Nitratifractor salsuginis DSM 16511: one gene and its partner. The protein of the gene in region 1 interacts with the protein of each later gene in a pairwise test. Links are inferred from orthologs where the notes say so. Each region holds a gene or a part of one and is shown on either strand. Other genes may lie near its edges. The genes, in order: ligA and leuS.

Region 1 (6,949 bases):
AATAATATTAAAGATACAGACCGTGCCAAAGAACGTTACCAAGAGCTCGTGGATTTGGTAAGATTTGGTAAAAGCAAACTGAATATATTGACCGAAAATGAATATTACGAAAACACGATTGATCCTGATAACGGTGCGGACTGGAATCAATCTATTCCAATAGATACCAAACCAACATTGGAAGATTTTAAACGCACTGTAAGCGATTATTTGGCATGGGAAGTCTCTCAACTTTTAAAGAAACAAGGAGATACTTCGGGAAAGTAGATTCCCCACTTAACAAAATGCTAGAAGATGTTGAGTGGGGTAAGTTTAGATTAGGTGATTTATTTGATATTGAGAGCACTTCAAGCTTTAATAAGGATAAGCTTACTGTTGGTGATGAGTATGACTATGTGACGAGAACTTCACAAAATCAAGGTATATTGCAGTCAACGGGATTTGTGAATGAAGAAAATCTTAATCCGGCTGGAGTTTGGAGCTTGGGGCTTTTGCAAATGGATTTCTTTTTTAGACGGAAGCCTTGGTACGCTGGACAATTTGTAAGAAAAATTATCCCCAAAATGGAGCTTGACGAATATTCGATTCAATGGATGTCTACAGTTTTAAATAAGCAGAGAAAGAAACTCTTATCTGTTTTAGTAAGAGATTTAGACGAAGCCTTTAAAAATACACTAGTTGAACTGCCAATAAAAAATGGAGAAATCAACTTCGACTTTATGGGTCATTTTATTGCAAAGATAGAAGCAGATCGTATCAAAAAACTGGATGCATATTTGTCTGCAACAGGATTTAAAGATTATTACCTAACTTCGGAAGAGCAGAAGGCTTTAGATGACTTTGAAGATGGGGATATTGATTGGGGTGAGTTTAAGTTAGGTGATTTGTTTTATATAGAGAGTACACAAAGTTTTAATAAAGATAGACTTACTGTTGGTGATGATTATGACTATGTGACGAGGACTTCACAAAATCAGGGTATATTGCAATCAACAGGATTTGTGAATAAAGAAAACCTTAATCCTGGGGGAGTTTGGAGTTTAGGGCTGTTGCAAATGGATTTCTTTTTTAGACAAAGACCTTGGTATGCTGGGCAATTTGTAAGAAAAGTTACCCCTAAAATAGAGCTTAGCCAATATTCGGTTCAATGGATGTCTGCAGTTTTAAATAAGCAGAAAAAGAAACTGTTGTCTGTTTTAGTAAGGGATGTGAATGAAACTTTTAAGAATATATTGGTTGAATTACCAATAAAAAATGGTGAAATCGACTTCGACTTTATAGAATGCTTTACATCTGCTATTCATAAATTGGTAATAAAAGATGTTGTGGAATATACAAATCAAAAAATTACAGCACACGACCAAATAGTTTAGTTAAACTTATATTATGTGTACTTACCGTAAGGCTTAAAACTCCAAACGCTATATACTTACACAGTAATTTATAATTATTCTTTCAACTTGAGGCCTGAAAGCCCATACTTGTGACTTTTAATAAGGTGCAAAAACGATCCACCCCGCTACGGCGCGCTCCAGGACTTCGGCGACGCCTGCCTGGCGGTAGATGATCCCGTCGATATACTCTTTTTTCTTCCATCCCATCGTTTTCATCGTGTTGAGGCAGCCGACCATCTCTACGTCGTAGCCGTCCATAAGCGATCGGAGGCGTTTGAGGGTTTTGGGATCGTAATCTTTGCGGATGACCCGCATGCCGGAGCTGTAGAAGACCATCGCTACCTGTAGGCTCTCCGGCGGATATTCATTGAGGACATTGTTGATGGCGCCGATGATGTGGTTGACGACGTGAATGTCATCCGTCTTGACGGGGACCACCCATTTCCTGGGATGGTCGAAACTGGGCTGCGGGTCGGAAAACTGCATTTTCGCGACGAGAGAGAGTGGCAGCAACAATATCAAAATCCAGAGCAGACGTCTCATCGATCTTCCTTTGTGAACAATAGCTCATTATAACAAATCGCCTCTGTGGCCGGCGTGTAAAATGGGTTATAATATCCTCAAAACCGAAGAACAAAGGCCGAGAATGATCCGTAATCACCAGGAGTATGAAGAGGCGGTCGCCAAGCTCAAACGCTGGGCCTACGCCTATTACGTCGAGGACAATCCGGAAGTGACCGATGAGGTCTATGACCGACTCTATCGGGAGGTGGAAGCTTACGAAAAGGCCCACCCTGATGAGATCGATCCGACTTCTCCGACCCAGAGGGTCGGCGCTCCTCTCAAAGAGGGGTTCAAAAAGGCGAAACACCTCAGCCGGATGTGGAGTATGGAGGATGTCTTCAACGCTGCTGAATTCGAAGAGTGGTTCAACCGTATCGACAAAAAGTATCCCGGTGAGCGCTACTACATCGAACCCAAATTCGACGGGGCGAGCCTCAACCTGATCTACGAAAACGGCCTGCTCAAGCAGGCGATCACCCGGGGTGACGGCGTGGAAGGGGAGGATGTGACCGCCAACGCCAAAACGATCCGCTCCATCCCCCTGGATATCGCTCATAAAAGCCTCATCGAGATCCGGGGCGAGGTGCTGATGACGATCGAAGAGTTCGAGCGGATCAACAAAGAGCGGATCGCGGCGGGGGAGCAGCCCTTCGCCAATCCCCGAAACGCGGCGGCGGGCAGCCTGCGCCAGCTCGATCCCTCCATCACCGCCAAGCGGAACCTCATCTTCCAGCCCTGGGGAGTGGGGGTCAATGACCTCGACTACGAATACCTCAGTGACCTGATGGGTTATGTCTATGACCTGGGCTTTCGCAAACCGCCGCTCAGAGAGGTCAAGCGCACCCCCAAAGAGATCGAAGCGGTCTATGAGAAATTGGACAAGATGCGCTCCCAACTTCCGGTGATGCTCGACGGAATGGTGGTCAAGGTGGATCGGATCGCTTTGCAGGAGATCCTGGGATATACGGTCAAATATCCCCGGTGGATGGTGGCCTATAAATTCCCGGCGGTGGAGAAGCAGACCAGATTGCTGGATGTGATCCCCCAGGTAGGCCGCACGGGGGTCATCACCCCGGTCGCGGTGCTGGAGCCGGTAGAGATCGAAGGGGTGGTCGTGGAGCGGGCGACCCTGCACAACTACGACTACATCGAGAAGCTCGACATTCGTATCGGCGATATGGTCACAGTCATTCGCAGCGGCGATGTGATCCCAAAGATCATCAAGGTCCTGCCCCAATACCGCACCGGAAAGGAGAAGCCGATCCAACGTCCCACCCGCTGCCCGGTCTGCGGCAGCGAAGTGCTCGACGAAGGGCCGCTGGTGAAGTGCCAGAACCTCTCCTGCCCCGCGCGGGTGGTCAACTCCATCATCTACTTCGCTTCCAAGCAGTGTATGAATATCGACGGCCTGGGCGAGAAGATCGTCCAGCAGCTCTATGACGCGGGGCTGGTGAAGGATGTGGAGGACCTCTACCATTTGAAGAAGGAGGACCTCCTCAAGCTGGAGGGCTTCGGGGAGAAAAAGGCGGAGAAACTCCTGGAGGCGATCGAAGCGTCGAAGGGTCGGGAGTGCTGGCGCTTCGTCAACGCCCTGGGGATTGAGCACATCGGGGAGGTGGCCAGTAAAAAGATCTGTGAAAAGTTCGGCCTCGATTTCATCCATGCCGACAAAGAAGCACTCCTCTCCATCGAAGGCTTCGGGGAAGAGATGGCTAACAGTTTCCTGGAGTTTATGCGGGTCAATGGGGAAAAGGTCAAGCGGCTGATGGAGATTGTCCGACCCAAACCGCCTCAAAAAGAGGAAGTAGTGGAGTCTCCCTTCACCGGCAAGACTGTGGTGCTTACCGGCGCGATGAAAAAGCCCCGTTCCGAGATCAAGGAGATGCTGGAGCACCTGGGAGCCCACGTGACGAATACAGTGTCGCATAAGACCGATTATGTGATCTACGGAGAGGACCCCGGGAGTAAATTCGACAAAGCCAAGCAGCTGGGAGTGACGCTGCTGCCCGAAGAGAAGATGTGGGAGATGCTGGGTGAGCAAGCCGAGGCGGAATAGAGTAGGTGCTTGTGCTTTATGAGCGATAAGCCTCATCTCTTTTGGATTGATCGCTAGCCGGAATTATTCCGCCTCCATCGCCCCTGCAAGTCTTTGATAGGCAGGGCAAGTCTCCTCCAAAGCTTCTATCGTATCGAGACAGACGACCTGTCCCTTTTCCAAAACAGCGATTTTGTCGGCCCGTTTTACGGTACTGAGGCGATGAGCGATGATGAGGGTGATGCGGTCCTGTGAAATTTTGTCGATGGCCTGAGTGATGAGTCGCTCGCTTTCATTATCCAGAGCACTGGTCGCTTCGTCGAAGATAATGATTTTGGGGTCGTTGTAGAGGGCTCTGGCGATGGCGATGCGCTGGCGCTGACCACCGGAGAGATTGGTGCCATGCTCTTCGAGTAGGGTGTCGATTCCTCCCATTACCTGGACGAATTCCCAGGCATTGGCCATTTTGAGTACCTGGGCAACCCGCTCGGGATCGATCGGATTGCCATAGGCGACGTTGGCTGCGACACTGTCGTGAAAAATATAGACTCTTTGGGTAACAATGGAGATCCCTTTCCTTAAAGAGGGGAGGGCATACTCCTTCAGGGAATGGCCGTCGATCAGGATCTCTCCTTTCTGCGGATCGAAGAAGCGTACCACCAGATTGACCAATGAACTTTTTCCACCTCCGCTGGGGCCGATGAGAGCCAGTTTCTCTCCTCGATTAACTGTGAGGCTCACGCCCCTGAGTGCCTCTGTTTCGCCATAGGAGAGATAGACATTTTCGAAGCGGAGTTGATTCGCTTCCGTGAGTTCCAGTGTGCCTTCCGAAGCGACTTGAGGTTTTTGATCCAGAAGAAAGAGGATCCGTTCGCAGGCGGCCAGAGCGTTTTGAAGCTGGTTGATAATGTTGGTGATCCGTTTGATAGGGCTGTAGAGCATAAAAAGTGCCGTCATAAAGGAGAAGAAGGCTCCTGTACTCATAGTCCCGTCGATGACTTCCTGTCCCCCGATGTAGATAACGAAAGCGATCCCTATCGCTCCCAGGAGCTCCATCACCGGACTGCTCATCAAAGAGGTGCGGATCGATTTCATCGTGAGGCTGTAGTAGTCGCGGTTCTCTTTGGCGAAGCGACCATGCTCGAAATCCTCGGTGGCGTGGGCTTTGATGATTTCGATATTGTTGAGAATTTCGGCCAGTCGGGAGGTCAGGTCGGAGGTCTTTTCCTGGGTTTTGTGTGAGAGCCTCTTGAGGCGTTTGGCGATGAGGGCGATTGGCAGGATTGCCGCAGGCAGAAAGACCAGAGCATAGAGTGCCAGATGGGGGCTCTGGTAGATGACGACTCCCAGCAATCCCACAGCTGTCAGTGTCTCCCGGGCGAAAACAGGCAGTAAAGTCGAGACGATGTTCTTAAGACGTTCGACGTCATTGATATTCCGGCTGATGAGCTCCCCAGAGCGGAAGCGCTGAAAGAATCCCAAATCGAGTGAGAGCATCACTCGCATCATCCGGTTGCGGATCCGGCGAATAATATCCTGTCCGATGTGTTCGGTGTAGTAGGATTGAAGAAAGTTTCCTCCCGCTTTCATCGCATAGACGAGGATGATCAGCCAGGGGAGGGTATGAAGGGCCGCTTCATCTTTTTTGAGGAAGATCTCGTCGAGGACCGGTTTGACCAGATAGGCGGAGGCAGATGTGCCCGCCGCGGCGAGGATCATACCGATGACCGCCAGGATAAAATAAGTGATGTAGTCTTTCCAGTAGGGGAAGACCAGACGGCGGAAAACGACTTTGATCTCTTTCAAACAGTGTATCCTCTAGAGGATGCCCACGGCATCGCGCACGATGGCGATCTTCTCTTCGGCTACGGCCCGGGCTTTGGCGGCGCCGCTTTCCAGGATGGCGAAGACCTCTTCGGGGTGTTCGAGGTAGTAGGCTCTCTTTTCGCGTGCCGGGGCGAAGTGGTCCCAGATGAGCTCTTTGAGCTCCTTTTTAAAGTGGCCGTAGCCGTATTCGCCACTGCGGTAGCGCTCGGCCAGCTCCGTTTTGCCCTGCTCATCCAGAAAGAGGCTTGCCAGGGCATAGACGTTGCAGTTTTCAGGGTCGAGGGGCTCTCCCAGGGGAGTGGAGTCGGTGACGATCTTGTTGCAGCGTTTCTGCAGGGCTTTCTCTTCCATAAAGATCTCGATGGTATTGCCGTAGCTCTTGGACATCTTGGCCCCGTCGATACCGGGGACCACGGCGACGGACTCTTCGACCATCGCTTCGGGGATGGTAAAGATCTCTCCGTGCTCGTTGTTGAATTTGATGGCGATGTCCCGGGTCATCTCCAGGTGTTGGATCTGATCCTTGCCTACAGGGACCTTCTGGGCGTCGTAGAGGAGGATGTCGGCGGCCATCAGCACGGGATAGCTAAACAGGGCGTGGCTGGGAGCGATCCCCTTGGCCACCTTATCCTTATAACTGTGGGCCCGTTCCAGCAGCCCTACGGGAGTGTAGCGGGAGAGGATCCAGTAGAGCTCCAGCACCTCTTTGGCGTGGCTCTGGACCCAGAAGACGGTCTTGTCGGGATCGATCCCCAGGGCGAGGAAATCCACGGCGACTTCAAAGGTGTTTTGCTTGAGCTCTTTGAGGTCGGCTCCGCCGCTGAGAGCGTGGTAATTGGCGATAAAGGCGAAGAGCTCGTGCTCCTTTTGGAGTTTGAGCATCTGGGCGATGGCGCCGAAGTAGTTGCCGATGTGGAGTTTGCCGGAGGGTTGGATACCGGAGAGTACACGCATGGTTGCTGATCCTGTCGGGATAAAATTTTTCGTGATTATATCCAAAAGGGCAGCGGGGAACCGCTCAGAGCCGTCGGCAGCCGGCTCCGGGGTAATGAGGAGGTAAGCGATCGCCCCTACAATAGCGGTGTCCAAAGAGACTTTTGGACACGATCTACTCCGTCCTATCCATTTC
Region 2 (7,070 bases), 390 kb from region 1 along the record:
GTAGCGGATGCAGCGCTCGAAGGTCTCTCCCAGATCGTAATCCCGGTCGTAGAGTTTTTCCAGCAGGGCTTTGAATTTGAGGGCTCCCGCGTCGGGCGCGGTTCCGGATGCGGGTGCGGCGGGTGCTTCGGTAGCGGGACTTGGCGTTTCAGCGGGTCGGGGTTCTTCGGCCGGGGCGCTCTTCGGAGGAGTTGCTTCGGCGGAAGCCTGGGGCAGGGTGCTTTGCGAAGCCGGGCTCTCGGCGGCCGGAGCGGGCTGCTTGCGCGATTCGGCTGCAGCTGCTGTGGTCGGGGCAGACGTCGTAGGAGCCGGGGTACTCTGCACTCCCGAGAGCTCCTTTTGCAGGGTGCGGATCATCTCATCGATCTCTTTGATGGAGAGGGCTTCCATCATTTTGAAGAGGGTCAGAGAGAGGACGAACTCCCCGTCGCTTCCCAGGAAGAGCAGTTCTTTGGCTTCCGCCAAAATCCGGAAAAAGCGATCCAGGATCAGGGGCGGGAAGCGGGGGTCTTTGGCGAAGAGAAGGTCCTTGAGATGCAGGGTCAGCTCATCGATGATCATTTCGGTCTCGTATTCGCTGCTCTCGTGGATAAAGGCGAGGATTCCCGCTTCGTCTTTGTTGAGGATCCGGTCGAGGAGATCGTCGAGCTTGGCCGGATCGATGATCCCCAGCATCTCGGTGACGGTGGGTAGGTCCACTTTCCCCTTGGCGTAGACGATGGCCTGATCCAGGAGGGTCAGGGAATCCCGCAGGCTCCCCGCCCCGCTGCGGGCGATGATCTCCAGAGCTTCGGGCTCATAGTCGATCCCCTCCAGGTGGAGGATGTGCTCCAGATGGCTTTTGACCAGCCGGGGCGGGATCTTTTTGAAGCGGAAGTGCTGGGTGCGGGAGAGGATCGTCGCGGGGAGCTTGAGGGGGTCGGTGGTGGCCAGGATGAATTTGACGAACTCGGGGGGCTCTTCGAGGGTCTTGAGCAGGGCGTTGAAGGCTTGGGTGGTGAGCATATGGACTTCGTCGATGATGAAGATTTTGAAGCGGCCGCTGCCGGGCTTGTATTTGGTGTGCTCAATCAGCTCTTTGATGTCGTCGATCCCCCGGTTGGAGGCGGCGTCCATCTCGATGATGTCCATATGGCGGTATTCGTTGGCCATAATGCAGTGGGGGCACTCTTCGCAGGGCTGGGACGTGGGCCCTTTTTCACACAGAAGCGCCTTGGCGAAGATCCGGGCGGTGGAGGTCTTCCCGCTGCCCCGCAGGCCCGAAAAGAGGTAGGCGTGGGAGAGCCGGTCCCCGTCGAGGGCCTGGGCGAGGGTCTGGCTGACGGTCTCCTGGCCCACCAGGTCGGCGAAGGAGCGGGGACGGTATTTGCGTGCGAGTGCCAATGCCACGGATCTTCCTTGAGTCGGTTTTTGGGAAAAGAGCATCTATTGTAGTCGATCTTTGCTTTTGGAGATATAAAAGTGACTCTGTAGTTCCAAATATCTTTTGTTATGATTGGATCTGCAAAAACGAAGGAGTTTCACGTGAGACTGGATGATATAGAAGAGAGCAGAAACGTAGAGGACCGCCGAAACAGCAGCGGCGGAGGGGGGCGGCTGTCGGCAGGGACTCTGATGATGCTCTGGCCGCTGATCAGGATGCTGCTACGGACCAAGATCGGCTGGGCGATCCTGGGGATCGGCGCCCTCGCCTACCTGGCGGGATTCAACCCCCTCAGCCTCCTGGGAGGAGGGAGTCAAGGGGTCAGCTCAAGAACATCTACAGCTCAGGAACAGCAGCTGGCGGTGCGGATGAAGAAGGTCCTGCGTTCGACCGAACAGGTCTGGTCTTCGATCCTGGGGAAGTATGGGCGACGCTACGATCCGCCGACCCTGGTGCTCTACCGCGGGGCCACCCGAAGCGGCTGCGGCTATGCCCAGGCCCAGATGGGCCCCTTTTATTGTCCGAGGGATAAAAAGATCTATCTGGATTTGAACTTTTTCGATGAGTTGAAGCGCCAACTGGGGGCTCCCGGGGATTTCGCCCAAGCCTATGTGCTGGCCCACGAAGTCGGCCACGCCGTGCAGGATCAGTTGGGACTCCTGGACAAGGTTCACCGGCTCCAGCAGCAAGCGCTTCGGCGGGGTGATAAGACCCGGGCCAACCATCTGCAGATCCCCGTGGAGCTCCAGGCCGATTGTTACGCCGGGGTCTGGGGCCACTATGCCCAGAGCCATCTGGAACCCGGAGATATCGAAGAGGCGATGAACGCCGCATCCCGGATCGGCGACGACACTCTGCAGAAACGCTCCCAGGGTTATGTGGTCCCCGACAGCTTCACTCACGGCAGCTCTCGTCAGAGGATGGAGTGGTTTATGCGGGGCTTCAAAAGCGGTGATATCCGAGCCTGCGACACCTTTCGTCAGCCCTGAGACTCCAGAAGCTCAAGACAGCTCGAGGCGTCCATAGGACGGGCGAAGAGAAAGCCCTGCTGGATCGGCAGGCCGATGGAGGTGAGGAAGCGGGATTGTTCCTCCCGCTCCACTCCCTCGACGACACAATCCAAAGCATAGATCTCCGTGATTTTTTTGATGACGCGGACCAGATCACCGTTTTGAGGGTCTTCCGGCAGGTTTTCCACGAAACTGCGGTCGATCTTGATCTCATCGATGGGGAGAGAATGGAGATAACGCAGAGAAGAGTATCCGGTTCCGAAGTCGTCAATGGAGATACGGATTCCCAGATCACGCAACAGGTCGAGCTGCTCCCGATCATCCCGGGAACAGGCCAAAAATTCTTCTTCGGAGATCTCAAGAATCAGTTGGGGAAGCAACTCCTGATAGCGCTTAAAAAGTGGAGAAAAAGCCGCCTGTCCGAAATCCTCTAAATAGACATTGACGGCAAGCCGGGGGGTCAAACCTTTGGCTTTCCACTTTTGAAGATCCTCTAGTGCTTGTTCCATAATCAGATGGTCGATTTGGTGGATGAGTCCTTGCTGCTTCGCGAGCGGCAGAAATTCTCCCGGGAGAGCGACAGGTTTCCCTTCCGGTCCTATCCAACGCGCCAGCGCTTCTACCGCCACAATCTTGGAACTTTCGGTATCGAAAATCGGCTGGTAATAGGGTTTTAAAGCCTTTTGTTTGATGGCCCGCTGCAGCGAATCGACTCCATAATAGGTCAGAGAGATTTGTTTCTGCATATGGGGATGGTAGCGGACGATTTGGCTGCCGGAGAGAGATTTGGCGTGGGCCAGTGCTGTACTGGCACCGCTGATCAGTGTGCTGATATCCCGGGTGTCTTCAGGATAATGGATCACCCCTACGTTGAAACGTAAAGTAACTGTTTGACCCTCGATCTGCATCGGCAGATCGAAGAGCTGTTGTCTCAGCCGCTCGAACAACCCTCCGGTCTCCTGTAGTCGGGGAATGAGGAGGACAAATTCATCGGCACCGTAGCGGTAGACATTAGTTGAGCCCGCCAACTCTTCGAGCTGTTTGGCGAGACGGACAAGGATTGCATCTCCGAAATGGTGTCCGAAGAGGTTGTTGATCGTACCGAAATTTTCGACATTGACGAAAAGCAATACAAAGGATTCACCCTCTCCGATCTCCCGAGTTAAACGGAGATGGAGTGCGTGACGGTTGGGAAGTCGTGTCAGGGGATCGAAATTTTCTAAAAAAGCGCTCCGGTTCTTTTCCTGAAGAAGATCCTGCTCCACCTGCTTTCTTTTGGTGATATCCAGCACGACTCCGATGAGTTTGATCGGTTTTTCTTCGCTGTCGTAGAGGAGGTAGCCTTTTTCGTGGACCCAGACGGTACGTCCGTCACGTAGATGAATTTCGTGCTGAAGATCGTAATATTTTTTTTCGCCGCTGAGGACCCGGGAAATCTCCTCTTCGACCAGACGCCGGGTCTGCTCGTCGAGAACAGAGAGAAAGAGTTCGAAACTTCCCTTTTCCTTTTCTCCCAAGCCGTAGATCGTACGTTTGCGGGGGCTCCAGTAGGTTGTGTCGTTGCGGATATCCCATTTCCAGTAACCGATTTCACCGACCTCTTCCGTCAATCTCCAGAGCTCTTCGAATTCCCGCGGGTCTATCATCCCCTTTTGCATCTAGGATCCTTCCATTGCTTAGATTATATTGTATCCTAATTTACCCGGGCAAATCCTCTCGGACCGCAGTCCGGTTTCTATGAGCTGTCTCAAATCCTCCATAGGGTATAATCCCTTCAATTTCACCGACGGAGTATCACCGTGAACTACGATCCCAAATCGATCGAAAGCAAGTGGCAGCAGAAGTGGGAAGCGGAGCGGGCCTTCGAGCCCTCCGAGGACCAGAGCCTGCCCAAAAAATATATCCTCAGTATGTTCCCTTATCCCAGCGGGCGGATCCATATGGGCCACGTGCGCAACTACGCCATCGGCGACGCCCTGGCCCGCTACTGGCGCAAGCAGGGAGTCAATGTGCTCCATCCCATCGGCTGGGATGCCTTCGGGATGCCCGCCGAGAACGCGGCGATCAAGCACAAACGCCACCCCAAGGAGTGGACCTACGACAACATCGCCTATATGCGCAAGGAACTTGGCGCCCTGGGACTGAGCTTCAGCAAGGAGCGGGAGTTCGCCACCTGTGATCCCCTCTACACTCGCTGGGAGCAGGAGTTTATCATCCGGATGTTCGAAGGGGGGCTCCTCTACCGGGAGAGTACCACCGTCAACTGGTGCGAAACCTGCCACACGGTCCTGGCCAACGAACAGGTCGAAGAGGGGTGCTGCTGGCGCTGCGACAACCCGGTGGTCCAGCGGGAGATGCCCGGCTACTATATCGATATCGTCCGCTACGCTCAGGAACTGCTGGACGATCTGGAGCAGCTGGAGGGCAAGTGGCCCGCCCAGGTGCTGACGATGCAGCGCAACTGGATCGGGCGCAGCCAGGGGCTGGAGTTCCGCTTCGAGCTGAACGATGCGAGCAAAGCCAAGCTCAACGGTTGTTTCGACGGCTATGAAGTCTTCACCACTCGCCCCGACACCATCTTCGGTGTCACCTATTCGGCTCTGGCTCCCGAGCATCCCATCGTCCGGCATCTCATCGAGCACAAGCTCCTCGACGATGAGGTGATCGAGCGCATCGAAGCGATCATCAATATGAGCGAGCGGGAGCGGGCCCAGGCGGAGAAGGAGGGCTACCCTCTGGGGATCAGCGTCATCCATCCCCTCACCGGCGAAGATATCCCCGTCTGGACGGCCAACTTCGTCCTGGCCAGCTACGGCGGCGGGGCGGTGATGGCGGTCCCGGCCCACGACGAACGGGATTACGAATTCGCCACCAAATACGGCTTGCCCATCAAGCGGGTCATCGAGGGGGGCGAGCTTCCCTATACCGGCGACGGGGAGCTCGTCGACAGCGGCGTCTTCACCGGCAAGCCCAACCGGGAAGCGATGAAGGAGATCGTCGCCTTCTTCGAGAGCGAAGGGTTGGGGACAAGCCAGATCAACTACAAACTGCGCAACTGGGGAATCAGCCGTCAGCGCTACTGGGGCGCCCCCATCCCATTGATCCACTGCCCCACCTGCGGCCTGGTGCCCGAGAAGATCGAGAACCTCCCCGTGACCCTGCCCGATGATGTGGAGATCACCGGCGAAGGCAACCCCCTGGAAAGCCACCCGACCTGGAAACACTGCACCTGCCCCCAGTGCGGCGGCAAAGCGACCCGGGAGACCGATACGATGGATACCTTCATCCAGAGCTCCTGGTATCAGTTCCGCTATGCTACCGATCCCAAAAAATGGAACGAAACGGGGATCGACAAGGAAGACAGCGCCTACTGGATGCCGGTGGATCAATACATCGGCGGGATCGAGCACGCCATTTTGCACCTGCTCTACGCCCGCTTCTTCACCAAAGCGCTGCGGGACTTGGGCTATCACGATATCGACGAGCCCTTCAGCCGGCTTTTGACCCAGGGGATGGTGCTCAAAGACGGGGCCAAGATGTCCAAGTCCAAGGGCAACACCGTCGATCCCGACGCCATCGTGGAGCGCTACGGTGCCGATACCGCCCGGCTCTTCATCCTCTTTGCCGCGCCGCCCCAGAAGGAGCTGGAGTGGAAAGACAGCGGTGTGGAGGGGGCCTACCGCTTCCTTAAAAAGCTCTACAGCCGCAAAGAGAAAGTCAGCCACCGCAGTCTCCCCGAGATCGACCACGATGCCCTGGCCCCCGAAGCCAAGGAGGCCCGCGCCAAGGTCTACGAAGCCCTGCGCAAGAGTGGGGATGTCTATGAAAAGACCTTTGCCTTCAATACCCTCATCGCCGCGACGATGGAAGCCCTCAACGCCCTGGACAAGCAGAGCGACCCCGCGGTTTGGAGCGAGGGGATGTATATCCTGCTTCACCTCCTGGAGCCCATCGTGCCTCACATCGCCAGCGAATTGAGCGAAGAGCTCTTCGGCCGGGAGAATCTGCGCCGCAGCATCCCCCTCAAAGAGGAGGTCTTCGTCACCGAGAGCATCACCTACGCCGTGAGCATCAATGGCAAGCGCCGCACCGAAGTGGCCGTCCCCGCCGGCGCGGAGAAAGAGGAGATCCTGGCCCTGGCCAAAGAGGCGGGTGCGAAATGGCTGGAGGGGATGCAGATCGTCAAAGAGATCGTGGTGCCGAACAAACTGGTCAACTTCGTCGTCAAACCGGCCTAAGCCGAAGAAGGAGCGGGTATGAAAAACTTTGGATATTTTTCAAGAGGGCGAAGGAATTTCCTCTCCCCGCTCCTTCTGACGGTGCTGCTGCTCTCTTTTGCCGGATGCGGCTACAAACCTGTGGCCCAATACGGCAGGGAACAGATTCCCGATCCGGTCTATGTGGATGTGCGTCTCTCCGGGATGGAGCCCCAAAACGGCGTCTTCCTCAAAGAGGAGATCATGCGCATCCTGCGGACCCACTTCCAGGAGAGGGTGGTTTCGGACAAGTCTGCCGCCGTCAGCCGACTGATCGTCCCCGGCTACAAGATCGACTATTCGCCTCTGGCCTACGATACCCACGGCTATGTGATCCGCTACCGGGTCACGGTGGATATCGATTTCATTCTCCGTACTCCC

Evidence for each region.
Region 2: the proteins of ligA (region 1) and leuS interact in binary tests that used the Escherichia coli proteins (3 or more experiments, as listed by UniProt). The link is inferred for Nitratifractor salsuginis DSM 16511 from one-to-one orthologs.

The regions. Positions count from the first base shown.
Region 1 is NC_014935.1:648,536-655,484, forward strand. The notes cover bases 1,541-4,527. They hold ligA (NAD-dependent DNA ligase LigA), read left to right. Parts: upstream 1,541-2,040; coding sequence 2,041-4,014; downstream 4,015-4,527. Other genes in these bases: NITSA_RS03275 (DsrE family protein), read right to left, coding at 1,541-1,937; NITSA_RS03285 (ABC transporter ATP-binding protein), read right to left, coding at 4,078-4,527. In the rest of the region: NITSA_RS03265 (HsdM family class I SAM-dependent methyltransferase), read left to right, coding at 1-267; NITSA_RS03270 (restriction endonuclease subunit S), read left to right, coding at 285-1,373; more of NITSA_RS03275, read right to left, coding at 1,491-1,540; more of NITSA_RS03285, read right to left, coding at 4,528-5,799; trpS (tryptophan--tRNA ligase), read right to left, coding at 5,812-6,774. UniProt on the Escherichia coli protein: DNA ligase that catalyzes the formation of phosphodiester linkages between 5'-phosphoryl and 3'-hydroxyl groups in double-stranded DNA using NAD as a coenzyme and as the energy source for the reaction.
Region 2 is NC_014935.1:251,324-258,393, forward strand. What follows is about bases 3,844-6,951. They hold leuS (leucine--tRNA ligase), read left to right. Parts: upstream 3,844-4,232; coding sequence 4,233-6,671; downstream 6,672-6,951. Other genes in these bases: NITSA_RS01370 (putative bifunctional diguanylate cyclase/phosphodiesterase), read right to left, coding at 3,844-4,091; lptE (LPS assembly lipoprotein LptE), read left to right, coding at 6,690-6,951. Also shown: NITSA_RS01360 (DNA polymerase III subunit gamma/tau), read right to left, coding at 1-1,389; ypfJ (KPN_02809 family neutral zinc metallopeptidase), read left to right, coding at 1,525-2,412; more of NITSA_RS01370, read right to left, coding at 2,403-3,843; more of lptE, read left to right, coding at 6,952-7,070.